Regions from separate parts of the Pseudomonas sp. OIL-1 genome, predicted to be linked through region 3. Evidence: predicted binding sites of a transcription regulator. Region 3 holds the regulator's gene; each other region holds the start of a gene.

Region 1 (9,867 bases), 480 kb from region 3:
ATATTGATGTCGTAGCCATTCCATTTCAGAGCGGTGTTCTTCGCCAGAATGGTGATACCGCGCTCTTTTTCCTGGTCATTGCTGTCCATCACGCGCTCGTTCTCGAGCTCCTTACGGTCCAGGGTGCCGGACAGACGCAGCAGCTTATCGACCAATGTGGTCTTGCCGTGGTCGACGTGGGCAATGATGGCTATGTTACGGAGATTCTCGATCACTATGGACGTCCTGGGAAATGCGCGGCAGTTCGCCGGCTTATAAAAATGAGGGGGGCATTATACAGAGACAGCCGTGACAGTGTATGTTTTTTGTACGAAACACCGCCACGCGCTATTTTTCGAACCGTCTGCAGCTCTCGCTCAGACCTTGGGCAATCGTAGCACACGGATGTTGCCATGCCCCGCATCGAGCAGATACTGAGCGTGCAGCTGGCTCATTACGCCCTTGTCGCAGTACAGGAGATAAGCGCGCGAAGCGTCCAGTTCGGAGAAGCGGCTGTTCAACGTATAGAACGGAACGTGCATGACCTCAACGCCCGACAGTTGTAGCGGATTGAGCTCCTGCTCGTCCGGCGCACGGATATCCAGCACTACCTGACCGGGCAGCGCCTGGCTTACCAGCTCCACGGCGTCGGCTCCCTCGAGGTCCAGTTCAAGCTCGCTGCAATCGGTATAGCGAGCATTCTTTACCGCCTCGTCGAGAATCGCGAAATCGAACCCGGCTTCAGCCTCGGCCACCTTCGCCGGCGTCGTGCGGATCGCCGGATTGACCGAGATCACCCCGCAATACTCCGGCATGCTGCTGGAAAAGGCTTCGGTACCGATGCGCCGCGCCGTATCGATAATGTCCATCTTGCTGCTGGTAATCAGCGGACGCAGCACCAGCAGATCGCTGACCTGATCGATCACCGCCAGATTCGGCAGGGTCTGGCTGGCCACCTGCGAAATGGCCTCGCCAGTGACAAGGGCGTTCAAATCCAGTCGCCAGGCGATGCGGTTGGACGCTCGCAGCATCATGCGCTTGAGCACAACACCCATCTGGCTGTTCTCCACGTTTTGCAACAGCTCCGCCACCACACCCTCGAACGGAACGCTGATAAACCGCAGGCGATGGCTGGCGGCGTAGCGTTCCCACAAATAATGCGCTACCTGCCGTACGCCCAGCTCGTGGGCGCGGCCACCGAGATTGAAGAAGACGAAATGTGGCAGAAGCCCGCGCTGCAGCATCTGATAACTGGCGACAGTGGAATCGAAGCCACCGGAAAGCAGGCTGAGCACCGGCTCCAGCGTCCCCAGTGGAAACCCGCCCATCCCTTCATGGCGCGCCTGGATTAGCCACACCCGGTTGTCCCGAATCTCCATTTTTACTGCGATCTCGGGTGCCTTGAGCGATACGCCCGCCGCACCGCAACGCAACATCAGCTGCTCGCCAACCAGCCGCGCTGCGTCCTGGGAGCTGAATGAATGCCGTCCCACACGCTTGCAGCGCACTGCAAAAGTGCGTCCACGAACCTGCTCTCCAAAGCAGGCGATACACAGCTCCGCCAGCTCCTCAAGTGTGCCCAGCGGGTAATCACGCACCTCAAGCAGATGGGCGATACCCGGCGTATTACACAGGCGCTCGATACATTGCTGCTGCAGGGCCGGATCATCACCGAGAATCACTTCAAGACTGTCCCAGGAACCAGCCACCCGCGCAGCAGGATCGATCGCCGCGAGCAGCACCCGGACGTTAGTCTTGAGCTGGTGCACGAATCGCTTGCGCACCTGGCGCGTCTTGATGGTGATTTCGGGAAAGAACTTGATAATCAGTTTCATGGGCAGCTACAACCAGGCAAAGCGCAGCATTATACGCGCTTACCGGGGGTTGATGGGGCGTTGAGCGTCGAACGGCGGGGCTGGAAGCTGGAAGCTGGAAGCTGGAAGCTGGAAGCTGGAAGCTGGAAGGGTTAGGTCGGAGTTGTTGGTTGATTGTTGCGCTTGCTCCGCCAGCGATGGTCAATTTATGAAGCGACCGTTGGCGCAAACAGCACGACAGCTGCGAAGTGTGGACAGGTCTTTCGACTCACCCGGCTGATGGCCGGACCTCACCTGCCAACGCAAGGTTCGACCTTCCAGCCTGAAGCCTACGCTTCCAGCTTCCGCCTCCAGCCGCGCGACAATCTGCACCATTTTTGATCACTAACGTGCTTTACTGCACTCTTATTGCGCAGCGCAACGGCACCTTTTTGCACCAAAAGCCGCGCTACTGCTCTATCATGCTCATTTCAGCGTGCACTTAGAAATGGCACAGCTTTTGCTACCTTGTAGCTCAGCGGATGCGGGAACTGAATTCCGCTCGAATTTGAAGATCCGGGCGAGACGCCCGGGCAAATGTTTCTTTGGAGGAAACCATGTCGAAAGCGATGCAACTGATCCAGGAATTTGACGTGAAGTGGGTCGATCTACGCTTCACGGATACAAAGGGCAAGCAACACCACGTAACCATGCCGGCCCGCGATGTAAAGGATGACTTCTTTGAAGAAGGCAAGATGTTCGACGGCTCCTCCATCGCTGGCTGGAAGGGAATCGAAGCTTCCGACATGATTCTGATGCCTGATGACGAAACCTCGGTCCTCGACCCTTTTACCGAAGAGCCGACCCTGATCATCGTCTGCGACATCATCGAGCCGTCCACCATGCAGGGTTATGAGCGCGATCCGCGCAGCATCGCCCGGCGTGCCGAGGAGTATCTGAAGTCCACCGGCATCGGCGATACCGTTTTTGTCGGCCCGGAGCCCGAGTTCTTCGTGTTTGACGAAGTGAAGTTCAAGTCCGACATGTCAGGCTCCATGTTCAAGATCTTCTCCGAGCAGGCGGGCTGGAACACTGACGCCGACTACGAAACCGGTAACAAGGGTCACCGTCCCGCTACCAAGGGCGGCTACTTCCCGGTGCCGCCGGTTGATCACGACCACGAAATCCGTACCGCCATGTGTAACGCCATGGAAGAAATGGGCCTGGTCATCGAAGTACACCACCACGAAGTAGCCACCGCTGGCCAGAACGAGATCGGTGTGCAGTTCAACACGCTGGTGCACAAGGCTGACGAAGTACAGACTCTGAAATACTGCGTGCATAACGTGGCGGATGCCTTCGGCAAGACTGCTACCTTCATGCCCAAGCCGCTGTATGGCGATAACGGATCCGGCATGCACGTGCACATGTCGATCTCCAAGGATGGCAAGAACACCTTCGCAGGTGAGGGCTATTCCGGTCTGTCCGATACTGCGCTGTTCTTCATCGGCGGTATCATCAAGCATGGCAAGTCATTGAACGCGTTCACCAACCCGTCGACCAACTCCTATAAGCGTCTGGTTCCGGGCTTCGAAGCACCGGTCATGCTGGCCTACTCGGCTCGCAACCGTTCCGCGTCGATCCGCATTCCCTATGTCTCCAGCCCGAAAGCGCGTCGTATCGAAGCACGCTTCCCTGATCCGGCTGCCAACCCCTACCTGGCCTTTGCTGCACTGTTGATGGCTGGCCTGGATGGCATCCAGAACAAGATTCACCCTGGCGACGCTGCAGACAAGAACCTGTATGACCTGCCGCCGGAAGAAGCGCAGCAGATTCCGCAGGTCTGTGGCAGCCTGAAGGAGGCACTCGAGGCGCTTAGCGGCGACCGCGAGTATCTGACCAAGGGCGGCGTATTCACCGATGAACTGATCGATGCGTTCATCGAACTGAAAGCGGCAGAAGAGCTGAAAGTGCGCACTTTCGTTCATCCGCTCGAATACGACCTGTACTACAGCGTCTGATCGATTGCAGACATGCAGGAGGGCGTCCGTTTGGACGCCCTTTTTTTTCGTCTGTCAGCAACTGTGACATAGCAACTTGCCAGCCACCCCGCGGAGTGCAACTCTAGGGTCTGCCCAAGGGTAATCCACAGGAGTGAAGCAGCATGTTTCGCATATCGATTCTGGCCAGCATGATCTTGCTGGCGCTATACGCTGGCAGCCTTTCAGCCCAGGTCTATTCGTGGACCGACGAAAACGGCAACCGTGTTTTCTCCGATCAGCCTCACCCGAAGGCAGACAGCATTGATCTGGGGCCGGTGAATACCATCGAGCCACCATCACCCTCAGCGATGGAATGGCAAAACGACCGGGACCGTTCGCAGACGTCCGGACAGCAATCCCAGACGGTTTACCAGCGCCTGGCGATTACCTCACCCACACATGATCAGGCCGTTCGCGCCAACGACGGTACGTTAAGTCTTACCGTGGAGACCAACCCACCGCTGAGCAGCAACCACCTGCTACGTGCAGAAGTGGATGGCAAACTTGCCGAAGAGGCGGTACCCGGAAACGGCAATGCAGCCCATCAGCTGCAGATCAACGAGCTGGATCGGGGCAGCCACACGGTCACCGCTGTCGTCGTTAACGCTCGAGGCGAAATCATCCAGCGCAGCGACCCGCTGCGGATTCACATCCAACGCACCTCGCTCAACCAGCCTGGCCGCGCCAACGCCAATCAGGCGCCGCGTGCTCCCGCCGCGCCACGCGCACCTAACGTCCCCGCCCCCAGCCGATCGGGTAACTGAAACAGAACACCCACCCTACAGGTGCGCACCTGTTTGGTGCACACTTGTCATTTCAATGCCCATCTCAACAGCATCATCGACTCGCCTGGACCAACCCGGCCACATGGGGTGCAGGGTTCTGGTGCGTTGCCATCCATTCAGGCGAACAGTGGATTGATCGACGGCTCCATAAACGGGCCTTTTTTGAGGGTATGGTCTGAAATGTAGCCTTCCCACTGTTTATCCGCCCTCATTTGTGAGCAGTGCTCCAGGGTGGTTCGCTTTTTGCATTTATCTGATCAAACAATGGGGACCACTATGCTGCCAGACCGAATTCAGATTCTCGAAAACCTCACCACTGCAGTCGTTTTGTTGGACGACCAGCTGTGCCTCGGTTATCTGAACCCGGCTGCGGAGATGCTGCTGGAGGTAAGCGGTCAGCGGCTTCAGCAGCAGCCCGTCGGGGATTTCTTTCATGACCGTGCCTCAGCGCTGGCTTCCCTGCATGATGCGCTGGACAACATGCACGCTTTCACCAAACGCGAAGCCCAGCTCAGCCTGAACAACGGCAACAGCCTGGTGGTGGACTATACGGTGACTCCGCTTGCCGCGGCCGGGTATAACTGGATCCTGATGGAAGTGCACCCCCGGGACCGCTTGCTGCGCATCACCAAGGAAGAAGCCCAACTGGCCAAGCAGGAAGTCACCAAGGTACTGGTGCGCGGCCTCGCCCACGAGATCAAGAACCCGCTGGGCGGCATTCGTGGCGCAGCGCAGCTGCTTGCCCGTGAGCTGCCCAGCCAATCACTGCGCGACTATACCGACGTCATCATTGAAGAAGCTGACCGTCTGCGTAACCTGGTCGACCGTATGCTTGGCCCCTACCGCCCGCCGAGCCTGCAACCCCTGAACATCCACGAGATCACCGAGCGGGTTGCTCATCTGATACAGGCCGAAACCCATGGGCAGATCGATCTGCAGCGTGACTACGATCCGAGCATTCCCGAACTCATGGGTGACCGCGAACAGCTTATCCAGGCAGTGTTGAATATCGTGCGCAATGCCATGCAGGCGATCACCGAAAATGGCCAGGTTGAGCAGGGCCGCATCATCCTGCAGACCCGGGCACTGCGACAGTTCACCATCGGCCACAAGCGCCACCGGCTAGTCTGCCACCTGCGCGTAATCGATAACGGGCCGGGCATTCCGCCTGCACTGCTCGATAGTATTTTCTATCCCATGGTCAGCGGCCGTGCCGATGGCACGGGATTGGGCCTCTCCATCACGCAAAATATCATCAGCCAGCATCAGGGACTGATCGAGTGCGAGAGCTCACCCGGCCATACTCAATTCAACCTGTTCCTTCCGCTGGAACAACACCCGGAGACTAATGCATGAGCCGAGCCGAAAACGTCTGGATTGTTGATGATGACCGCTCAATACGCTGGGTTCTGGATAAGGCACTGCAGCAGGAAGGAATGGAGCCGGTCTGTTTTGACAGCGCCGACAGTGCGCTGGCCAGGCTGTCGCGCCAGCACCCGGACGTATTGATCAGCGATATCCGTATGCCCGGCACCAGTGGTCTGGATCTGCTGGCGCAGATTCGCGATCAGCACCCCAATGTTCCAGTCATCATCATGACGGCGCATTCCGATCTGGATAGCGCCGTGGCCTCCTACCAGGGCGGCGCATTCGAATATCTACCCAAGCCCTTCGATGTCGACGAAGCGGTAGCCCTGGTTCGACGCGCCCTCGCGCACAGCCGCGAACAGCAGAGTGCCGCGCAGGACACGACGCAGATGCGTACCCCGGAGATCATTGGCGAAGCGCCAGCGATGCAAGAGGTATTTCGGGCCATAGGACGCTTGTCCCATTCCAATATCACCGTGTTGATCAATGGCGAATCCGGGACCGGCAAGGAGTTGGTTGCCCATGCCCTGCACCGGCACAGCCCGCGCGCGCGCAACCCGTTCATCGCGCTGAATATGGCCGCAATTCCCAAGGATCTGATGGAGTCGGAGCTCTTCGGTCACGAAAAAGGCGCTTTTACCGGCGCCGCTGTACAACGTCGCGGGCGCTTCGAGCAGGCCGACGGCGGCACACTGTTTCTTGATGAAATCGGCGATATGCCAGCGGAAACCCAGACGCGGCTGTTGCGCGTACTGGCAGATGGTGAGTTCTACCGGGTCGGTGGTCACACCCCGATCAAGGTCGACGTTCGCATCATTGCCGCCACACACCAGAACCTGGAAGGTCTGGTCCAGGCAGGAAAATTCCGCGAAGACCTGTTCCACCGCCTGAACGTTATTCGCATTCATATTCCGAAGCTCGCCGAACGCAGCCAGGACATACCCACCCTGGCACAGCATTTTCTGGCCCGCGCCGCGCAGGAATTGTCAGTTGAACCCAAGGTTCTCACGGCACAGACCCAGGAATATTTGAGCACCCTACCCTGGCCAGGCAACGTCAGGCAGCTGGAAAATACCTGCCGCTGGATCACGGTTATGGCTTCAAGCCGTGAAGTCCTGATTGAAGACCTGCCGCCCGAGATGCTCACTCAGCACCAGGAAACGGTCGGGGACGACCACTGGGAGCTCAGCCTGCGCAACTGGGCCGATCAGGAGCTGGCCCGTGGCGTGACCAATCTACTGGATGCTGCAGTGCCGGCATTTGAAAAAATCATGATCGAAACCGCGCTGAAACATACCGCTGGCCGACGTCGGGACGCCGCGCAATTGCTCGGCTGGGGGCGCAATACCCTGACCCGCAAGATCAAGGAGCTGGGCATGAACAGCGAAGGCGCGGAAGAGGAGGAGATGGAATAGACATAGGAAGCTGGAAGCTGGAAGCTGGAAGCTGGAAGCTGGAAGCTGGAAGCTGGAAGCTGGAAGCTATGAGCTTGGGAATGCTGCTGGGTTGCACAAGCCTGCGATATGAATAATTTTTGATATGTGGCGGCTTGCTGCTGGTGACTTGGGCCGCATACACTGCCGTCCACTCCCCTGACTCGATACGCCAGCATGTTTCATATCGCCTTGCTTGAACCGGAAATCCCGCCCAATACCGGCAACATCATCCGCCTGTGCGCTAATACAGGCTGCACCTTGCATCTCATTGAACCGCTGGGCTTTGAGCTGGACGACAAGCGGCTACGCCGCGCGGGACTGGATTATCACGAGTTTGCCGAGCTGAAAACCTACCCGGACCTCGCCAGCTGTCTTGCCCAGGTTCAGCCACAGCGGGTGTTTGCCCTGAGCACAAAGGGTACGCGCAGCTACACCGATGTGCGCTTCAGTGAGGGGGATATGTTTCTGTTCGGTCCGGAAAGCCGCGGCTTGCCAGCGGAGGTTCGTGAGAGCCTGCCAGCCGACCAGGTGCTACGCATACCGATGCTGCCAGACAGCCGTAGCCTGAACCTGTCCAATAGCGCAGCAGTACTGATATTCGAGGCCTGGCGCCAGCAGGGCTTTGCTGGCGCGCTGGGGTAAGCAGCCTCACAACTCTTCAAGGTCTGCTCCGTTTCCTCGCGAGCCGCGACGGAACGGAGCAGACCCGCACCATACTAGCGAACCTGCATGACTACCTTGCCCACCGCTTTGCGCGAGCTGAGCAGTTCCAGGGCCTGCTCATATTCGCCCAATGCGAAGCGCTCAGACACCAGCGGCTTCAGCTTCCCTTCGGAATGCCAGGCAAACAGCTGGCGGAAGTTGTCCAGATTGGCCTGTGGCTCGCGTGCGGCGAAGGAACCCCAGAACACCCCTACAATTGACGAGCCCTTCAGCAGCGCCAGGTTGATCGGGAAATCGGGAATACGGCCACTGGCGAAACCGACGACCAGCAAGCGGCCTTTCCAGTTGATTGCGCGAACCGCCTCGTCGAACAGATCGCCGCCGACCGGATCATAGATCACGTCCGCGCCCTTGCCCCCGGTGAGCTCCTTGACCGCGTCCTTGAGGCTGACTTCGCTGTAGTTGATCACCTCATCGGCGCCGGCATTGCGAGCGACCTCGAGTTTTTCAGCAGAAGACGCCGCAGCGATAACTCGAGCGCCCATGGCTTTGCCAATTTCGACCGCCGCGAGACCGACGCCACCGGACGCGCCCAGCACCAGGAGCGTCTCACCCGGCTTGAGCTCGCCACGTTGCGTCAGGGCATGCATGGAAGTGCCGTAGGTCATGCTGAAACCGGAAGCGGTGGTGAAATCCATGTCATCAGGCATCGGCAACACCTTTGTGGCATCTGCAACGACCTTTTCGGCAAAACTGCCGTAGCCGGTCAAGCCCATCACCCGATCGCCAGGCTTGAGGTGCTTTACATTGCTGCCCACGCTGGCCACCACCCCTGCGGCTTCACCGCCCGGGGAGAACGGAAAGGGCGGCTTGATCTGATACTTGCCCTGAATGATCAGCGTATCGGGGAAGTTGACCCCGGCAGCGTGGATATCGATAACGACCTGGTTATCGCCGGCGACCGGATCGGTAGTCTCTTCCAGAACCAGGCTGCTGGCCGGTCCGAACTCTTTGCATAATACGGCTTTCATGATGTCTCCCTTGGGCGGTTTTCCAACAGTCTAGCGGCATACGCCGCGCACGGGTCAATTACCATGTCTGCGGTTGATCAGCATGCATAAGACCGGCGGGCGTAATGAATTGGCGCTACAGCCCTGCTCGGATATGCTGTGGCAAAACCAGCGGAGTAGTAGACGTGAAAGGATTGAAGAAGGCATGGCTGGCATTAGCTTTGGCAATTTCTGCGGGATTGCCGGCCCAGGCGGCGACCGACACCCCAGGCACCTCACCCTACGTGGATCTGAAACCCGCTTTCATAGGCACCATCGGCCCCGGTCCGCGACTGCAGTACCTGAAAGTGGACGTGGCGCTACGTGCCAGCGATAACGCTGCGGTGTCACGTATCGAATATCACAACCCACTGATACGCAACATCCTGGTCACGCTCTTCGCTCGCCAGACCCCGGACGCTCTGGCAGGACTGGAAGGCAAGGAGCAGCTGCGCAGCGAAGCACTGCAAGCGGTCCAGCAGGTACTGGAAGAAGAGGAAGGTCAGCCGCTGGTCAGGGATCTGTTGTTCAATAATCTCATTACGCAGTGAGTTAAAAGTGGCACCCGGCGCTGTCGCCCGCCAGCTGTCAGGATTGCGCAAGACGCCGTGAACCCATCCCTGGGGGCTTGGTGAAAACGTCCCTGTTTTCAACACTTGCTGCACCCTGACAGCCGGCGGGCTCGATCAGACATTGATGTGATGCGGAGAATGAACCCGTATTGGCTTGTGCCATCCGGAAACTCAAATCTT
Region 2 (9,867 bases), 730 kb from region 3:
CTCGACTGTTGCTCCGCTAGGGATGCGTCCGACGCTGGGGACGTTCACGGTAATCCGCGAACCATCCCGGCCTTCGGCGCCAAAGCCGCCCACCACCAGATTGCCCTGGGCCACGGCGTAGACCTGACCGTCTGCGCCCTTGAGCGGCGTCATCAGCAGGCTGCCGCCGCGCAGGCTCTTCGAGTTACCAATCGACGAGACAGTGATATCGATGGTCTGGCCCGGCTGCGCAAAGGCCGGCAAATCGGCGTGAATTGCCACCGCGGCCACGTTCTTGGTCTGGATGCGTGTGCCCGGCGGAACCGTAATGCCGAACTCGGTCAGCATGTTGTTGAAGGTCTGCACGGTGAAAGGGGTCTGGCTGGTCTGGTCACCCGAACCGTCCAGACCCACCACCAGGCCATAGCCGATCAACTGGTTGCTACGCACGCCGGCAATGCTGGCGATATCCTTGAGCCGCTCGGCATGGGCGAGCGGGCTGAGCAGCAGAACGCACAGGCATACCATCAATGTACGCATCATCATGTTCCTAGAAAGGCCACAGCGGGCTGAGGAAGAACTGGCTCATCCAACCGGGCTGGCTGGCGTTGGCAAAGGCGCCGGTTCCGGAGTAGGTAATCCGTGCGTCGGCTACGCGAGTAGAGGGCACTGTGTTGTCTGGGCCGACATCATCACTGCGCACCAGACCGGAGATCCGGATCAGCTCGTCGCCGTTGTTCAGGGTGATCCACTTCTCGCCACGCACCTGCATCAGGCCGTTAGGCAGCACTTCGCTGATGGTGACGGTAATCGAACCGGTCAGGCTGTTGGACTGGTTGGCTTGTGCGTCGCCGTCATAGGAGCGGCTGCCGCCCATGCTGACGCCCAGATCCAGCCCCTTGGCGCCCACTACATTACCCAGCAGCGTAGGATTGAGAATCTCCGCCTCGCTGTTCTTGCTTATCTCGTTGTCCGCGCTTTTACGCGCTGCGGTACGTTCTTCCAGCGTAATAGTGATGATGTCCCCGACGCGATGTGCCTTGCGATCGCCATACAGGCTGACCTCGAATCCGGACTGGTAGATAGCGCCATTGTTCAACGCCTGCGGTATCGGCGTGCGCGGCATCACCGGCGCATAAGCCGGATCATTGGGCTTGGGCGGCACCTGAACGCAGGCAGCCAGACTCGACACAGTCGCTACCAGCAAAACGGAACGCAGAGCATTCATCAGTCGGTTACTCCTGTTACAGATTCTGGCTGACGTATTGCAGCATCTGGTCAGCAGTGGAGATCACCTTGGAATTCATCTCATAGGCGCGCTGGGTGGTGATCATGTTGACCAGTTCTTCGACGACGCTGACGTTGGAATTTTCCAGGGTGTTCTGCAGCACAGTGCCCAGGCCGTTTTCGCCAGGATTGCCGGCCAATGGCGCACCGCTGGCGGCGGTTTCCATATACAGGTTGCTGCCGATGGCCTGAAGTCCGGCGGGGTTGATGAAATCAGCCGTTTGCAGATTGCCGATTTCCTGCACGCCCGGATCGCCAAATACCGTAATACTGACCGTGCCATCTTCACCCACGGTGAATGACTGGACGTCTTCGGGCAACTGAATGCCCGGCTCGAGCGGGTAACCATTGGACGTCACCACCTGCCCTTCCGAGTCCAGATGGAAACTGCCGTCACGGGTATACCCCATGTTGCCGTCCGGCATCAGGATCTGGAAAAAACCCTTGCCGTTGATGGCCAGGTCAAGCGGCTGCTCGGTAGTCTGTAGCGAGCCCTGGGTAAAGATTTTTTGGGTGCCGACAACCTTTACACCGGTACCTGTCTGCAGGCCTGAGGGCAGCTGGGTGTCCTGGGTGCTCTGCGCGCCGGGCTGACGCTTGACCTGATAGAGCAGATCCTCGAACTCAGGGCGATCACGCTTGAAGCCGGTAGTGCCGACGTTGGCAAGGTTGTTGGAAATGGTGGTAAGCATGGTGTCCTGAGCCGCTAGCCCGGTCTTGCTTGCCCAAAGTGCTGAATGCATGGTGTTCTCCTTGTGCCGATGGCCGGCACAGCCTCATTCGGAACCGCTGAAAACTACTGCGCTCGGCCATGCTGCGTTGAAACCTCGCTCGAAATGCTCATTTACAGCTCGTAAACTCCGCTTTCTCGCTCAATTTCGCCTTGCCTGACCTTCGCTCGCTACGTTTTCAGAGGCTCCTCAGTTAATTTGAAGAATCTTGTTGGTGGACTGTGCGTTCTCTTCGGTGGTGCGCATCATCTTGATGTGCAGCTCGAACTGCCGCGCCAGTGACAGCATGGAGGTCATCTCCTCCACCGCATTGACGTTGCTGCCCTCAAGAAAGCCTGTGGTGATCTTGATCGCGCCATCAGCTGGCTGCTCGAGCTGGCCCTCGACGCGCATCAATCCGTCGTCACCCTTGCGCATCAGATTGCCCGGCGGATTCACCAGCTTGATGCGGTCGATTTCCGCTAGCACATTGGGGGCTTCGCCCTGCGCACGTACGGTGATGGTGCCATCGGTACCGATCTCGACCTTGTCTGACGGCGGCAAGGCAATCGGACCACCATTGCCCAGCACCGGCATCCCACTAGACGTGCGCAAGATGCCGAAGGTGTCAATATTCAGGCTGCCGGCACGGGTATACGCCTCTCCGCCGTCCGGTGCCTGGACCGCAATCCAGCCGTCGCCTTCGATAGCAACATCCAGCTCGCGGCCGGTTTCCATCAAGGGTCCGCCGGACATATCGGTGCCGGCCCGTTCAGTCATGGCATAGACGCGGGTCGGGTGGGTTTCGCCGAACACCTGCATTGACCGGGCCTGCTCGAAATCCCGTTGAAAGCCAGGCGTGCTGACGTTCGCAAGATTATTGGCATGCGCACCCTGCGCCAGCATGTTCTGGCTGGCGCCGGTCATGGAGATGAATAAGGATTTGTCCATGCATAACTCCCGTTTCGACCACTGCGACAAGGAATTGCCGCTTTTAACGTCTCTAGGGAGTATCAAGCACAGTTCATGCCACATCCGCTTTATACCGAATGGGTAATGAAATCAAGGAGTTATTGTTGGCGCGGATAGCAAAACGGCAATAGCTGGCAGATCAATGCCATCTATTGCCGCGGGGATCGCTACGCCCGAGGGGGCTCAGCGTCTATTAACGTTAACGCAGATTGATGATGGTCTGGGTGACGGCATCTTCGGTCTGAATGGTTTTGGAATTCGCCTGATAGTTGCGCTGGGCAACGATCAGGTTGATCAGCTGTTCTGACAGATCCACGTTAGACTGCTCAAGCGCCCCGGATTGCACGCGTCCAAGCGTACCCGCGCCGGGCTTGCCAATGACCGGCTCGCCGGATTCAGATGACTGAGCCCAGGCAGTCTTGCCCAGCGGCGACAGACCCTGCTGATTAGCAAAGGAGGCCAATGCCAACTGGCCCTGAACCTTGGTCTGGCCGTTGGTGTAACGCGCCACCAACAGACCTTCGTCATTGATTTCCAGGCCGGCGAGGTCGCCGGTGGTGTAGCCATCCTGGGAAACGGCAGTGACAGCGAAATTGGCGGCGTATTGAGTAGAGCCCTTCAAATCGATATCGAAATTCATCGGCAACGCACCGGTTGGCTGGCCGGCTTTATCCGTGGGTTCCCAGCCCGCAACTTCCAACGCCCGATCGGTGGTAGCTAGTTTACCAGTCGAATCAAAATTCAGTTTAAAAGGGCTATCACCAGTCACCGACTGGTTTCCGATCATTACGTGCATGTCCCAGCTATTACCGCCGGTTTTGACGAAGTACTTGGTCATGACGTGCGGGTTGCCCTGACTATCGTAGACGTTGACTGATGTGGAGCTGTTATACGTAGAGGAATCAGCCGGGACGAACGAACCACTGGCAACGCTCAACGCGGCAACTCTAGCTGCCGAACGTTCGTCTGGAGTTCTATCATCAACCACCTGCTTCAATTCTGTTGCGACAGCCCCGCTCCTGGCGTCGATTTTAGCCTGCTCGATGTCACCGCCATCTGCGTCAGGATTGTCCAGTTTATAAGCGTCCTCATCGAAATTGTCATATACCGTGTTGCCTACCTCTTCAGCCGCAGTTATTTCTTCTTCTGTTGGCTCCAACAACCGCGTAATTTCGTCCTCTAAAGCTTGGGTCCAGATAGCTGGGCTTACGGAAGTAGAGTTCAGGTTGAGTGTCGATTCGACGACGGTAGTTGCGTTAGGCTCTGCTGCGCGGGTGCTTATCTGAAGATCCACCGGAACCCCATCCTGAATTTTTCCCGAGACCTCATTCACGCCATAACCCTGCAACCGTTCGCCAAAGTTATTGACGATATTCCCGGAAGCGTCAGTCCCGAAATAACCCGCCCGGGTATAGCTCAGCGCACCGTTGTTGCTGGTGACAAAGAAACCATTACCGTTGATCGCCAGGTCCAGGCTGTTCTCGGTGAAGTTGACCGCGCCCTGGTTGAACAGCTGCGCAACGTCGCCTGTGACGACGCCGCTACCGACTGCGTTACTGCCCGAGCCAAGCACGGACGCTGCATACACATCAGCGAATTCGGCGCGTGAACCCTTGAAGCCGACCGTACCTGCGTTGGCGATGTTGTTACCGGTGATATTCAGTTCAGATGCCGCCGCCCGGATACCACTCAAACCTGTGTTGAAAGACATGCTGTACTCCTTGTCCCGTGTTCGGACGACGTTTATTTGCTGATAGTCAGTACTTCAGAAAGGCCGATACTGCCGAGGCCGGCAAGGTTCAGAACCATTTCCCCGCCCTGCCCCATGCCAAGCGACACGCTGTCGACATTGGCCGGCAACAGCGTGGCGAGCTGTTTGTTCTCACCATTGATCGAGGCCTGCGCTTCAAACTTGTATTTGCCGGCCGGCAAGGTTTCGCCGCTGCCGTTCTTGCCATCCCACTTGAAATCCAGCATGCCGGCTTCCTTCGCGCCCATGTTCACGGTCGACACAAGGCTGCCCTTTTCGTCATAGACGTTGACCGAGACGTTGTCGCTGCGCTGGGTCAGCGCCAGCTGGCCCTCGATACCTTCCTGCGTATCGACCATGGCATTCATGGTCGGCACGATGACGCTGCGCCCGACCAGCGATGAAGCCTGCAAGGCTTGGGAGGACTGATAACCGCTGAGCAATGAATCCATGCTGGTGTTCATGTTTTCAATGCCTTCGACGGTACTGAACTGCGCCAGCTGCGCAATGAATTCGCCGTTGTCCTGGGGCGACAGCGGATCCTGGTTGTTCATCTGGGCGACCAGCAGGTTCATGAACTCGTTCTTGCCGAGCTCGTCGCCCTTGGCGAAACGCGACTGGTCGACCTTGTACTGATCCAGCAGGCTATCGCCAACGGCGAGATTGTTACTGACGCTCATAGAGTGAAACTCCTTACTGGCCCAGCGTCAGCACGCGCTGCAGCATGGTCTTGGCGGTATTCATGATTTCGACGTTGGTCTGGTAGGAGCGGGAGGCGGACATCATGTTCGCCATTTCCTCGACGACGTTTACGTTGGGATAGAACACATAGCCCTGTTCATCAGCCATCGGATGGTCAGGTTGATAGCGTGGCTGCAGCTCGGCATCGGATTCGACGACGCCACGCACTTCCACCCCGCTTCCCGCTTCGTGCTCGGGGGTAAACAGCGAGCCTCCGCCATTCTGCTGCTGACTGAATACCGTGGCGAATACCGGATTGCGCGCACGGTAGGTTTCGTCGACGCTGCTGGAAACCGTTTCGGCGTTGGCGATATTGCTGGCGACAGTATTGAGCCGCAGTGACTGGGCACTCATGCCGGAACCGGCAATATTGAAGACCTGGCTAAGGGACATGATCAATCTCCGCGCAGGGCTGTCATCAACCCTTTGAATTTGCTGTTGAGGAAGGTGAAGCTGGCCTGGAACTCGATAGCATTCTCGGCGTACTTGGCCTGCTCGACCTGGGTGTCGACCGTGTTGCCATCAATGGATGGCTGCGCCGCGGTGCGGTAACGCAGTCCTGCCGCCTGATCGATAAAGCCGTCCACTGCCATATGCTGGGAATGGGTCTGGCTCGCCTGAAAAGGTTTGCCTGCTCCGGTTTTCTCAGCCTCGAGAACGGCCGCAAAATCCAGATCCCGCGCCTGGTAACCGGGGGTATCGGCATTGGCAATGTTATTGGCAAGCACGGCGGCGCGATCAGCCCTGAAAGCCAGCGCCTTTTCGTGCAATCCAAGTGCTCGGTCGAAACTCAAGCTCATCCCAGCCTCCTCACTCTTTTTTCCGAACTCTTTACTTCTGAGCTCTTTATTTCTGAGCTCTTTATTTCTGAAGCCGGCAAATTGCCGCCGTTTTCGTAGTTGAGAGTGACGAAGCAAATCGCATGCCATAAGTGCAATGCATTAACTTTCAAAGAGATAGGGAACTGGAAGGCAGGAGGCGGCAACGGTTTACCGGCGCCACCACAAGCCAGGCGGCAAGTTTCTGCGCCAGTTAACCAGGCACAACTTTGCTCGATGGACTGACGCCGCGAACCAGAGTTGGCTTGAAACACTGCCGGCTGGGACAGCAGAAGACGCACACAAGAACCAAGCGCGACGCTGCCAACGCCGCGATATCTGTTACCTGGTCTTGTACACGATCCCGGGATTGCACTGCACCATCTGGTACAGCTCGGGCAGGCCGTTCAACGCTTCGGAGGCTCCCAGCATCAGATAGCCGCCGGGCTTCAGGGTGGCGTGGATGCGCCTGAGGATGTCTTTTTTGCGCTCGGCAGAAAAGTAGATGAGTACGTTCCGGCAAAACACAATGTCGAACTTACCCAGGGCCGCATAGCTTTCGAGAAGATTGAGCGCGCGAAACTCGACGCGGCTGCGGATGGGAGCCTTGACCCTCCACCTGCCCGGCAAGGGATTGTCGAAATACCGAACCAATCGATCCTGGGCCAGCCCTCTGCCAATTGACAGACTGTCATACTCGGCGCTTTTGGCTGCCGTCAAAATTCCGCCGGACAGATCAGTCGCAACGATGTTCGCACCTGAGCGCAGCTGGCCCGGATTGCTGCGTTCGAACTCGTCAATCGCCATGCTTAGCGAATAAGGCTCCTGCCCTGAAGAACAGGCAGCTGACCAGATACGCAAGCGCTGACCGGGATTGGACTTGATGAACTCAGGTATCAAACGATTCTTCAGCACTTCGAACGGATAGCTATCACGAAACCACAGGGTTTCGTTGGTCGTCATCGCATCGATGACCGATTCTTTCAAACCCCCGCGGGGCTGGCTCTGAATACGCTGAACCAGCTCCCCCAGATGCTTTATGCCTTGCTGCTCCATCAACCGATTGAGCCGGCTGGCCACCAGGTATTGTTTATTGTCACCCAGAACGATGCCACAGGACTTCTCGAGCAAATCACGAAACTGATGGAAATACTGCTGTTCAGACGTCAAACGATCCGCCCCATCCAGTAATAAGGCGCCCTGTCAGCCAGGTCCGCCGCGCGGCGCGTGCAGCCTGTCGATAACCCGACGGGCAAGCTCGTCCGGTTTGAATTTCGCGAGAAAGTCATCCGCTCCTACCTTTTTTACCATTGCCTGGTTGAATACGCCGGACAAGGATGTGTGCAAAATTATGTGCAAACGTTTGAGACGTGGGTCGTTCCGCACTTCAGCGGTGAGGGTATACCCGTCCATCTCCGGCATTTCAATATCCGATATCATCATCAGCAAGCTCTGCGATACGTCTTCGCCGGAATCAGCTAACGCTTTCAACCAATCCAGCGCCTGACGCCCGTCATTCAGAGCAACGATCTCCACACCTACTTCTTGCAGACAACGGGACACCTGCTTTCGTGCCACTGAGGAGTCATCAACAATCAACACCCTGCGTGAAACTGCGGCAGCCTGAGCCTGCTCATCAATAACGCCAGCGCTGACATTCTCCTGCAAAGGCACCACTTCGGCCAGGATCCGCTCTACATCAATTATCTCGACCAGGCGATCCTCGACCCTGGTTACTGCGGTCAGATAATGGTCACGGCCACTGCCCCGGGGCGGTGGATGGATCTCTGACCAGTTCAGATTGACGATGCGTTCGACGCCGCTGACCAGAAAGCCCTGCACGCGGTAATTGTATTCGGTGATGATGACGAAGGTATTCGCCAGATCAGCCAGACCCGGTCCGCCGATCGCCTTGCGCAGATCAATGATCGGCAAGGTTCCGCCGCGAATATGTGCAACGCCGCGCACCACCGGGTTCAGCCGTGGCAAGACGGTCAGCTTCGGGCACTGCAGTATTTCTTTGACCTTGAAAACGTTGATGCCGTAAAGCTGGTTGCCGGCCAGACGAAACAGCAGCAATTCAAGGCGATTCTCGCCAACCAGCTGGGTACGCTGGTTGACCGAGTCCATTACGCCAGCCATCGGTGACTCCTCACTTTATAGGGTACGGCTTGTCAGGTGCAGCTTTTGGAGCGCGGCACATTTCTTGCTGCAGGGGTGCAAAGCGACATAAACCCGGCGCCATCTCTTCTAAGGTTTCCTGTATGCGTTTCAGTACACACTGCGCCGCGCTGACCATGCTGTTCTCCGCGAGCCTGTCTGCCAGCCCGCTCATAGATCAGCTTATCGGCGCGACCACGGCTTTTCTTGAGCGCGAAATTCAAACGCAGCTGCAGCAGAGCACCCGCCAGGCTCGCTACAGTATTGAGGTCAACCGTCTGGATCCGCGCCTGCGTCTGGCGGTCTGCCCTGACGATGCATTGAAAGCCAGCCTGGAAAGCCCGGCTGTACCGGTGGGACGCGTCACTGTGCGCCTTTCCTGCGAGAGCGATGTACGCTGGCGATTGTTCGTTCCTGCGCAGGTCAGCCTGTTTGAGGATGTTCTGGTCGCGGTGCGTCCGTTAGGCCGCCAGGATGTTATCAGCGCGAGTGATGTCGCCCTGATGGAACGCGACACCGGACTGCTCAACGGCGCTTATCTGACCGACCCACAACAAGCCGTGGGGATGCGTCTGCGCAGGCCGATCGCCGCCGATACCGTTGTCAGCCCAGCGCAACTGGAGCAGGATGAAATTGTTAAACGTGGCGACAAGGTCGTGATCAGCGCCGCCAATACGCAGATATCGGTAAAAATGCCCGGAGAAGCGCTGGAGGGCGGAACGGTAGGCTCGCAGATTCGCGTCAGGAATACGCGCTCCGGCCGCACGGTCAGCGCGAGAGTGGTCGCCCCCGGCCAGGTGTCGGTGGCAATGTGATACCTCTGGCGAACTTGGCTATACTGCGCATTCGGAATGCTAAATGCGAACCAGTCCACATAGTTTTCGCACAATTCACTAAAGGTTTAGCTGCCTCGGCCGTTACAGCTATTAGCGAAGCATTCAGTCTGAGGATAAAGCGATGGTTATCAACTTCAACACTGCCAACGGAGCCAACAGTGCCGGGCGCACAGCCCAGGCCGACGCGGCTGCAGGCAAACGCGACGTGGCTGTGGAAAACAACGCAGCTGACAAGCCGGGCGTGGATAAATCCGCCTCGGGTGAGTCGTCAGTCAAGCTGAGCGATCAGGCCCAGCAAATGAAATCGATCGAAGCACGGCTAAAGGATTTGCCGGAAGTGGACAGCGAACGGGTAGCGCAGCTCAAGCAAGCGATAGCGGACGGCAGTTACAAGCCGGACAGCGGCCGCATTGCCGATAAATTGTTGGGACTCGAAGACTGACGCTTCGGGTCGGTGGAGACGTAGATGACGCTCAAGCAGCTATTTGATCAGGCCGTCAGTGACTGCGAACAGTTCGTCGAACTGCTCGACAGAGAACAGCAGGCGCTGATACAGAACGACATGGTTACGCTTGAGTCGCTGCTCACCAGCAAGGCTCCTCTGGTGTCTGCGC
Region 3 (9,867 bases):
CTTCGACCTTCTCGCGGGACTGGGCAACCACCCCGCCCCAGTTGTCGATAACCTTGTCCAGATCGTTGCCATGCGCCTGCATGGCCTGGGCGAACTGGTCGCGGAACAGCAAACCAATGTTGATGCCTTCGACAATCACGTTACGCACCATCCACTGACCATCCTTGTTGACCATGGTGTAAGTGGCCGGGTAAATCGTCCCGTTGGCGGTCTGGATTTCCATATTGACGCTGGCGCGGTCATCACGCTGCTGGTCGCGACTACGCGGCGGCAGAACCTTGATCTTGCCGCTATCGAATTCCAGCAGAGCGTTGCCGTAGAACTGCACCATGCTTCGCTTGAAGGTCTCGATGAACCGCTGGATCTGCTCCGGGCTGGCATCACGGCTGAAGCGCACTGTCATGACGCTGCGTGCGATGCCTTCGTAGTCCACCACAGGGTCCAGCACTTCGCTGAGACCTTCCAGGAAGGCTTCAGAATCCTTTTTGTACAGCTCCCGGTTGGAATCGAGCACGTCCATCACGCGGTTTGACGTATCTTCCACCACTTGCTGCGGGGTAGCGGAAGCCGCGTGCGTAAACAGGGGGACAGACAGAGCCAGCATCAGGGCCAGCTTGATTACATTTCGCATTTTTCTCTCCGGTTATTCGTCGCTGCTGCTGACGGTATTGAGCAGGAAGCGCCCGATCAACTCTTCAAGCACCAGGGCTGACTGAGTGTCATAGATTTCATCACCGTCGGCGAGCATCATGTCATCCCCACCGACTGAAATTCCGATGTACTTCTCACCAAGCAGACCTGCGGTAACAATCGAGGCGGCACTGTCCGACGGCAAAGTATCCACATCGTCAAATATCGCCATTTCCACGCGGCCGGTGTAGCGGTTCTTGTCGAACTGGATATCGGTCACCTGGCCGATAGTTACACCCGCCATGGTGACGCGGGCGCGGGTGGTCAGTCCCGACACGTTGTCGAAATGGGCGTAGACCTTATAGACATCCCCGGTCGCATTCGTCGACAGGCCACTGACCCGCACGGCAAGAACCGCGAGAGCCAGCAATCCGGCGAGAATGAACACGCCAACTGTCAGTTCCAGAGTACGCATACGCATCTTGGGTTTCCTTGGGTAATCAAAACATCAAAGCGGTAAGAATGAAGTCCAGGCTCAGAACGGCCAGAGACGCGTAGACGACAGTGCGGGTGGTCGCCCGGCTGATGCCTTCGGAAGTCGGGTCGCAATCATAGCCCTGGAATACTGCAATCCAGGTCACCACGAAGGCGAACACCAGGGCCTTGATCAGTCCGTTGAGTACATCGTCACCAAACTGGACGGCGTTCTGCATATTCGACCAATAGGAGCCGGAGTATACGCCGAGCCAGTCGACCGCGACCATTGCGCCGCCCCAGATTCCCACCACGCAGAAAATCATTGCCAGTAAGGGCATGGAAATAAATCCGGCCCAGAGCCGCGGCGCGATCACGTACTTGAGCGGATCAACGCCGATCATTTCCAGGCTGGACAACTGCTCGGTGGCCTTCATCAAGCCGATTTCTGCAGTCAGGGCCGAACCGGCGCGACCCGCAAACAGCAGCGCGGTGACCACCGGCCCCAGCTCACGCAGCAGGGTCAGCGCGACCATCTGGCCGACCGCTTGTTCCGAGCCGTAGCCGGACAGAATGTTATAGCCCTGCAGCGCCAGCACCATGCCGATGAACAGCCCGGACACCACGATGATGACCATCGACAGTACGCCGACCGAATACAACTGGCGCACCAGCAGACCGAACGCGTTACCAAACCGTGACCTACCCGCCAGCGCCTGAAACAAGAAAATCCCGGAGCGTCCCAGCGCGGCGACAATATCCAGGCCAGACCGTCCCAATAGCGCAACCCGGTCAGTCATCGAAGCTTTCATCGGCTCTCCCTGCCCAATAGATCATCGACGTAGCCATTCGCCGGATAATGGAAGGGGACCGGACCGTCCGGCTCGCCCTGCATGAACTGGCGGATACGTGGATTATCCGAGTTCATCAGATCCTCGGGCTTGCCGTGCCCAAGCACCTGACCATCGCCCACCACATATAAATAGTCGGCGATGCCGGCGGTCTCGGCCAGATCATGCGAAACGACAATGCTCGAGAGCCCCAACGCATCATTCAACAGCCTGATCAGACGGACCAATACGCCCATCGAAATCGGGTCCTGCCCTACGAATGGCTCGTCGTACATCATCAACTGAGGGTCCAGCGCGATAGCCCGAGCCAATGCGACGCGGCGCTGCATGCCGCCGGACAACTCGTCAGGCATCAGCTGATAAGCGCCACGCAGCCCTACCGCCTGAAGCTTGAGCAAGACGATATCGCGCACCATTTCTTCCGGCAGATCGGTATGAACGCGCAGCGGGAAGGCGACATTCTCGAATACGCTGAGATCGGTAAACAGCGCGCCACTCTGAAACAACATGCCCATCTGCTGGCGCGCCTCGAACAGCTCGCTGCGGCCCAACCTGGGGATATCCTGATCATTGACCATGATGGAACCACTGTCCGGACGTAGCTGGGCACCGATCAGGCGCAACAGCGTGGTCTTGCCGCAACCGGATGGCCCCATAATCCCGGTGACTTTGCCCCGGGGAATACGAATGTCGACGTTATCAAAGATCAGGCGTTCTCCTCGCGAGAAGGAAACCTTTTGCATATCAACGATGTAGTCCGGCGATACGGCCATATGAACAAACCTGATCCTTGGGTGCCGCGAAGCTGCGGCAAAAATGAACGCGCTAATATACCAGTTCAACCGGCTCGCCCCAAGCTGCGCGAAATCAGAGCCGATTGACGTTTGATTTCCGGCGATAGCGGCGTAGTTGTTCGTTGCGCGCCGGATAATGCAGCGCTACCCGAAAACCGGCTTCGACCCGGGGTGAGTTGGGCGAAACAAGACGTTATACTCGCGGCCTGACCACACCAAGACGCATATCCCATGTCCGAATTCGATTTCATCGCCTCAGCACAGCGCACCATCAGCATGGAGCGCGACGCCGTTGACAGCCTGCTGGCCAGACTGGACCAGCACTTTAGCCGCGCCTGTCAGACCCTGTTGGACTGCAAGGCGCGCATAGTCGTCACAGGTATGGGCAAATCCGGCCACATCGGGCGCAAGATGGCCGCGACCCTTGCCAGTACCGGCTCGCCGGCTTTCTTCGTGCATCCCGGCGAAGCCAGCCATGGCGATATGGGCATGATCACCCGCGAGGATGTAGTCATCGCCCTGTCGAATTCAGGCAACACCGCCGAACTGGTCACCCTGTTGCCACTGATCAAGCGCCTTGGCGTGCCGATGATCAGCATTACCGGAAATCCGGATTCCACGCTGGCACGGGCCGCCGTGGCCAACCTGCACACCGGTGTGGAGATGGAGGCCTGCCCGCTGAATCTGGCTCCCACCTCAAGCACCACCACTGCGCTGGTAATGGGCGATGCCCTGGCTATTGCCATGCTGGAGGCCCGCGGCTTCAGTGCAGAGGATTTCGCTTTTTCACATCCCGGCGGCGCACTCGGGCGACGCCTGTTGCTCCTGGTCGATGACATCATGCACGCTGGCGAGCGTATGCCGATGGTCACGCCCGAGACACGCCTGCGCGATGCGCTCCTGGAAATGACCCGCAAAGGGCTCGGCCTGACCGGCGTTGCAGACGAAAGTGGTTCGCTGATTGGCATATTCACCGACGGCGATCTGCGTCGCACACTCGATCACAGCGTCGACATCCATAGCGCCAGCATCGCCAGCGTCATGACCCCACGGGCCAAAACCGTGACGCAGGGTGCGCTGGCTGCCGAGGCGTTGAAGGTAATGGAGGACGCCAAGATAAACGGCCTGTTCGTGGTCGACGACGCCGGCAAACCGGTTGGCGCCCTGAACATGCATGACTTGTTACGCGCAGGAGTAGTATGAACCAGTCCAATGAAATGCACCTGTTTGAACGGGCCCAGGCCATACGCCTGGCGATCTTTGATGTCGACGGCGTACTGACTGACGGACGGCTCTATTTCATGCCGGACGGCACCGAGTTCAAGTCCTTCAACACGCTGGACGGTCACGGCATCAAGATGCTCATCGCTTCGGGTGTCGAGACCGCAATCATCAGCGGACGCAACTCTCCCCTGGTCGAAAAGCGCGCCGCCAACCTGGGCATCCAACACCTGATTCAGGGCCGCGAAGACAAACTCAACGCGCTGGAGGAGCTTCGCCAGCGGGTCAATTTCAAGGATCAACAGATCGCGTTCCTTGGGGACGACCTCCCGGATCTGCCGGTCATGCGTCAGGTCGGGCTGGGTATGGCCGTTGCCAGCGCTGACCCCTTTGTGCGCGAGCATGCCCACGGCGTAACGCACAATGCTGGCGGGATGGGCGCTGCACGCGAATTCTGCGAACTGATCATGCGCGCCCAGGGCACGCTTGACGCCGCGCAGGCTGCTTACCTGTGAGTTTCAATCCGCCTCGCTACCTGGTAGTGGGTGCCATCGTCGGCCTGGCGCTGGCGATCGCATTGGCGATGGGCTACTGGAACATCCGACCCGGCAGCTTCACTGAAACGGTGCTGGTGGATGATCCGACGCAGCCTGATTTCTTCATGGAAAACAGCCAGATCACTATGCTCAATCCCGATGGCACAGTGCGCTATGAGCTGACCAGCCGGCGCGCTACGCACCTTGCCACCGAGGACAGCACCCGACTGGAAGCGCCGAATCTGCTGTATTTCCGTGCAGACGAACAACAGCCCTGGTTAGTGACATCGCAAACCGGGTGGATCACCGAAGGCGGTGACCGGGTGCAGCTGAACGATGATGTCTTGCTCAAGCAGGAAATACCCGATGAGCCGGTATCGCAAATGACCACGTCGGCGCTGACGGTATTTCCCGCGAGGGATTACGCCGAGACCGATCAGGACGTTAGAATCGAAGCAGCCAGCGGCGTCACTACCGCCACTGGCATGCATGTCTATTTCCAAGACGGCCGCATGCAGCTGCTGTCCAACGTACGAGGCCTACATGAGGTGCGTTAAATCCCTGGCGCTTGTTGCCCTGTTGCTCGGCCCCTGTTTTCAGGCAATCGCCCTTCCTGAAGACAGCAGCCAGCCCATCCGCATTCAAGCCAATACGGCCAACCTCGATGACCGGCGAAACATCGCTGTGTATACCGGTGACGTCATCGTGACCCAGGGCAGCATGCGCCTGACGGGTAACGAAGTGACGCTGACCACTGACGCCGAGGGCGAAGTCCGCAAGATCGTCAGCGTGGGCAACCCCGCGACATTCAGGCAGACGCCAAACCCGGGCAAGGGCCCGGTCAATGCACGCGGGCGGACCATTGAATACTATGCGGCCGAGGAACGGGTGGTCCTGATCACCAATGCCCACCTGGACCAGGACGGCAACACATTTGAAGGCGAGTACGTCACCTATAACGTTGCGGAGGAAGTCGTTGATGCCGGGCGCCCCGGCGAAAACGCCGAACAGCCCGGCCGCATCGAGATGGTGATCCAGCCGCGCAATCGTACGCCCGAGCCGGAGCCGGCCAGCAATGATTAAGCTACAGGCGCACCATCTGGCCAAAGCCTACAAATCGCGCAAAGTGGTGCGGGATGTCTCCCTGTCGATTACCAGCGGCGAAGTCGTGGGTCTGCTGGGGCCTAACGGCGCAGGCAAAACGACCTGTTTCTACATGATCGTGGGGCTGGTCAAAGCCGATGAGGGCAAGATCCAGATCAACGGCGTGGATGTGACCGGTCTGCCCATGCATGGCCGCGCCCGTCAGGGCATTGGTTATCTGCCGCAGGAAGCGTCAATCTTCCGCAAGCTGACTGTTGGCGAGAACATCATGGCAATTCTCGAGACCCGCAAGGACCTTAATCGCAAGGGCCGCGAGGGCAAACTCGAATCCCTGCTGCGCGAATTCCATATCCATCACCTGAAAGACAGCAAGGGCATGAGCCTGTCCGGCGGTGAGCGCAGACGAGCAGAAATCGCCCGCGCGTTGGCCACTGAGCCCCGCTTCATCTTGCTCGACGAGCCTTTTGCCGGCGTGGACCCCATATCGGTCAATGACATCAAGCAGATTATCCAGCATCTCAAGGACAAGGACATCGGCGTACTCATTACCGATCACAACGTGCGCGAAACCCTGGATATTTGCGACAAGGCTTACATTGTAAATGACGGACACATCATTGCCGAAGGAGACGCGGAAACCGTGTTATCCAATCAATTGGTGAGGGACGTCTACCTCGGTCACGCCTTCCGTCTATAAAAGCCGCTTGGCTTCAGGCATGATCTTAAAGGCAAAGCGCCACGCGGCGCTCCCACGGTTCTGATTCAGCGCACAAGGTAGTTCAACGGAAAATGAAACCAACGCTCGTCCTCAAGATGGGGCAGCAGCTGACCATGACGCCCCAGCTGCAGCAGGCCATCCGTTTGCTTCAACTTTCCAGCCTGGATCTACAACAGGAGGTTCAGGAGGCGCTCGAAGCCAATCCGTTGCTTGAAATGGCGGATGATGGCGATGACGATTTTTCTGGCGATGCCGGCAACAACGCATCCGATAACGATGACGCCCCGGCGGTCACCATGCCCGAACCCGTCGCCCTTGATGCCATCGAACAACACGGCCAGGCGCAGGAAGAAGGCAGCTGGAATGAGCAGATACCCAACGAACTGCCGGTCGACACTCAGTGGGAAGACGTCTACCAGACCTCGGCTAGCTCGTTGCCCAGCAACGATGACGAAGACTGGGACTTCACATCGCGCACCGGCACCGGCGAAACCCTGCAGAGCCATCTTGAATGGCAGCTGAACCTGGTTCCGATGTCCGAAACGGATTACCAGATCGCCGTAGCGCTGATCGATGGGATCAACGCCGACGGCTATCTGCAGGAGTCACTGGAAGACATTCTCTCCTCCCTTGACCCGGAGCTGGAAGCGGATCTCGACGAAGTCGAAATGGTTCTGCACAGGCTCCAGCAGTTCGAGCCGGTGGGCGTGGCCGCCCGGGATCTGCGTGAATGCCTGCTGCTGCAACTACGCCAGCTACCAGCGGATACACCGATGCTCGAGCAGGCCCGACGGGTAGTCGACAACCATCTGGAGCTGCTCGGAAACCGCGACTTCTCCCAGCTGATGCGGCGTTCCAAGCTCAAGGAAGACCAGCTGCGCGATGCCATTGCCCTGATCCAGACGCTGAACCCCAGGCCCGGCTCGGAGATTGCCTCCGGCGATGCCGAATACGTGATTCCGGATGTGATTGTCCGCCGTGACAGCAATCGCTGGGTGGTCGAGCTGAACCAGGAATCGGTACCCAAGGTGCGGGTCAACAATACCTACGCCTCCATGGTACGCCGCGCCGATACCAGCAACGACAATACCTACCTGCGCAATCATCTGCAGGAAGCGCGCTGGTTCATCAAGAGCCTACAGAGCCGCAACGAGACGCTGATGAAAGTCGCTACGCAAATTGTCGAGCACCAGCGCGGTTTTCTCGAGCACGGCGAAGAGGCGATGAAGCCACTCGTGTTGCATGATATTGCCGAAGCAGTCGGCATGCATGAATCGACCATTTCCCGCGTCACCACACAGAAATTCATGCACACCCCGCGCGGAATCTTCGAACTCAAGTACTTTTTCTCGAGCCACGTAAGCACCAGTGAGGGCGGTGAATTCTCCTCAACCGCCATCCGCGCCTTGATCAGAAAACTGGTTGCGGCTGAAAACCCGAAGAAACCATTGAGCGACAGCAAGATCGCTGGTTTACTGGAGGAACAGGGCATTCACGTAGCCCGCCGAACTATTGCCAAGTATCGGGAATCACTCAACATCGCTCCATCGAGCGAACGCAAGCGACTGGTTTGACAGTACAAGGAATCAAGGTGGCACCACCGGGTGATCGGGTTCACCCAGTAACATAAAGCCAATCAGGAGAAGCCGTATGCAACTCAATATCAGCGGTCACCAACTCGAGCTCACTGACGGATTGCGTGATTACGTCACTGAAAAAATGGCACGCATCGAGCGGCATTTCGACAAGATCACCAACGTCCAGGTCATCCTTGAAGTTGAAAAGCTGCGTCAGAAAGCCGAAGCCATTCTCCATGTCTCCGGGGGGGAAGTCGTCGCAAACGCAGAACACACTGATATGTATGCGGCAATTGACATGCTGATCGACAAGCTTGATCGCCAGCTGATCAAATACAAGGAAAAGAACCTCAACCGCCTACAGGGCGCCAACGACCGCTAAGGCCATCAACGCCGCGTGACCATGCAAATAGACCATATCCTGACCCCCGAGCGCACCTTTGCAGGTGTGCAGGGGGCATCCAAGAAACGTGTGCTGGAGCTGATCGGCAAATTGATCTCTCAGCACACCAACCTGGATCCCGACGCGATTTTCGAAAGCCTGGTTGCCCGGGAGAAACTCGGCTCGACCGGATTCGGACATGGCATTGCCATCCCTCATTGCCGCATGCCTGGGTGTACCCAGGCGATAGGCTCACTTTTACAGCTCGACAGCAAGATTGATTTCGACGCCCTGGATGGCGAACCGGTAGATCTCATCTTTGTGCTGCTGGTGCCTCAGGAAGCGACCGAAGAACATCTGCAGATACTCAAAATGCTTGCTGAAAAGCTCGACCAGCAAGCGCTGCGAGAAGCCCTGCGACAATCACCTGATGCCCAGACACTCTATGAAGTGATGATCGGCACCGACGAAGGGAGTTAAAGATCCATGCGCCTGGTTGTGGTCAGTGGCCGATCCGGCTCCGGCAAAAGTACCGCACTGCATCTGTTGGAAGACAACGGTTTCTACTGCATCGACAACCTGCCCGCCGGGCTGCTACCCGAGCTGGCCAGACAGGCCAACGACACCGACCAACACCTGCCGAAGGTAGCGATCAGTATTGATGCGCGTAACCTGGCGAGTGACCTCGAGCGCTTCCCCGAACTGCTGCAACGAGTCCGCGATACCGGAATTCGCTGTGACGTGCTGTTTCTCGCGGCTACGGACGAAGTGCTTATCAAGCGCTTCTCGGAAACGCGCCGCAAGCACCCGCTGACGGATGAAAGCAAATCGCTGGGTGAAGCCATTGCGGCAGAACTGCGCTTGCTCGAACCAATCATTGATCTGGCCAATCTCAAGATCGACACCAGCCATCTGACTCTGTACCAACTGCGTGATCTGCTGAAACAGCGTTTACTCAGCAGCGAGGGCAACGCCCCCTCCGTGCTGATCCAATCGTTCGGATTCAAACGTGGCGTACCGGTCGATGCCGACCTGGTGTTCGATGTGCGCTGCCTGCCCAATCCTTACTGGAAAGCGGAGCTACGCCCGTTTTGCGGCAAGGACAAGGAAATTTGTGATTACCTGGAAGGGGAACCGGACGTTCAGGAGATGTATCAGGATATCTACAATTTTCTGGCAAAGTGGCTGCCCCGCTACGCTGCCGGCGAACGCAGCTATATGAGCGTCGGCATTGGCTGTACAGGCGGGCATCACCGCTCAGTCTATATTGCCGAGCGCCTGGTACGGGAGCTGAGCGCGCATACCCCCAACCTGCAGATACGACACCGTGACTTGCCCTGACATGCCAAAAGCCAATCTCGAGATCATCAACAAGTTAGGCCTCCACGCACGGGCCGCAGCCAAATTCGTCGGGATAGCGAACCGTTTTGATTGCGATGTCCGCATCGGTTGCAGCGAGGATCAGATGGTCAATGGCAAAAGCATCATGCAGGTCATGATGCTGGCGGCGAGCAAGGGAACCGAGATCTGCATCGCCTGCGAAGGCGAGCAGGCTGACCAGGCCATGCAAGAGCTGACGG

Evidence for each region. Region 3 encodes sigma-54, which starts transcription at its own class of promoters, with help from an activator protein. Its sites were predicted from a motif close to ANTGGCATNNANNTTGCTNT; they were not measured.
Region 1: a site for sigma-54 is predicted at 2,280-2,299, ahead of glnA (glutamate--ammonia ligase). Genes of this name have one in related genera too.
Region 2: a site for sigma-54 is predicted at 6,350-6,369, ahead of flgB (flagellar basal body rod protein FlgB). Genes of this name have one in related genera too.

The regions. Positions count from the first base shown of each region.
Region 1 is NZ_CP048629.1:1,244,164-1,254,030, reverse strand. Features, by position in the region: gene typA (translational GTPase TypA) at 1-215, opposite strand, end outside; gene thiI (tRNA uracil 4-sulfurtransferase ThiI) at 357-1,814, opposite strand; gene glnA (glutamate--ammonia ligase) at 2,390-3,793, shown strand; gene G3M63_RS05785 (DUF4124 domain-containing protein) at 3,937-4,578, shown strand; gene glnL (nitrogen regulation protein NR(II)) at 4,876-5,955, shown strand; gene ntrC (nitrogen regulation protein NR(I)) at 5,952-7,382, shown strand; gene trmL (tRNA (uridine(34)/cytosine(34)/5-carboxymethylaminomethyluridine(34)-2'-O)-methyltransferase TrmL) at 7,578-8,045, shown strand; gene G3M63_RS05765 (NADPH:quinone oxidoreductase family protein) at 8,120-9,097, opposite strand; gene G3M63_RS05760 (flagellar basal body-associated FliL family protein) at 9,262-9,666, shown strand.
Region 2 is NZ_CP048629.1:2,461,929-2,471,795, reverse strand. Features, by position in the region: gene G3M63_RS11550 (flagellar basal body P-ring protein FlgI) at 1-519, opposite strand, end outside; gene flgH (flagellar basal body L-ring protein FlgH) at 530-1,207, opposite strand; gene flgG (flagellar basal-body rod protein FlgG) at 1,224-2,009, opposite strand; gene flgF (flagellar basal-body rod protein FlgF) at 2,187-2,927, opposite strand; gene G3M63_RS11530 (flagellar hook protein FlgE) at 3,148-4,659, opposite strand; gene flgD (flagellar hook assembly protein FlgD) at 4,692-5,378, opposite strand; gene flgC (flagellar basal body rod protein FlgC) at 5,392-5,832, opposite strand; gene flgB (flagellar basal body rod protein FlgB) at 5,835-6,239, opposite strand; gene G3M63_RS11510 (protein-glutamate O-methyltransferase CheR) at 6,600-7,427, opposite strand; gene G3M63_RS11505 (chemotaxis protein CheV) at 7,461-8,399, opposite strand; gene flgA (flagellar basal body P-ring formation chaperone FlgA) at 8,522-9,232, shown strand; gene flgM (flagellar biosynthesis anti-sigma factor FlgM) at 9,375-9,695, shown strand; gene G3M63_RS11490 (flagella synthesis protein FlgN) at 9,720-9,867, shown strand, end outside.
Region 3 is NZ_CP048629.1:1,728,643-1,738,509, reverse strand. Features, by position in the region: gene G3M63_RS08185 (phospholipid-binding protein MlaC) at 1-631, opposite strand, end outside; gene mlaD (outer membrane lipid asymmetry maintenance protein MlaD) at 644-1,111, opposite strand; gene mlaE (lipid asymmetry maintenance ABC transporter permease subunit MlaE) at 1,131-1,916, opposite strand; gene G3M63_RS08170 (ATP-binding cassette domain-containing protein) at 1,913-2,728, opposite strand; gene G3M63_RS08165 (KpsF/GutQ family sugar-phosphate isomerase) at 2,981-3,952, shown strand; gene G3M63_RS08160 (HAD family hydrolase) at 3,949-4,485, shown strand; gene lptC (LPS export ABC transporter periplasmic protein LptC) at 4,482-5,063, shown strand; gene lptA (lipopolysaccharide transport periplasmic protein LptA) at 5,050-5,589, shown strand; gene lptB (LPS export ABC transporter ATP-binding protein) at 5,582-6,307, shown strand; gene G3M63_RS08140 (RNA polymerase factor sigma-54) at 6,400-7,902, shown strand; gene hpf (ribosome hibernation-promoting factor, HPF/YfiA family) at 7,979-8,287, shown strand; gene ptsN (PTS IIA-like nitrogen regulatory protein PtsN) at 8,309-8,767, shown strand; gene rapZ (RNase adapter RapZ) at 8,774-9,628, shown strand; gene G3M63_RS08120 (HPr family phosphocarrier protein) at 9,630-9,867, shown strand, end outside.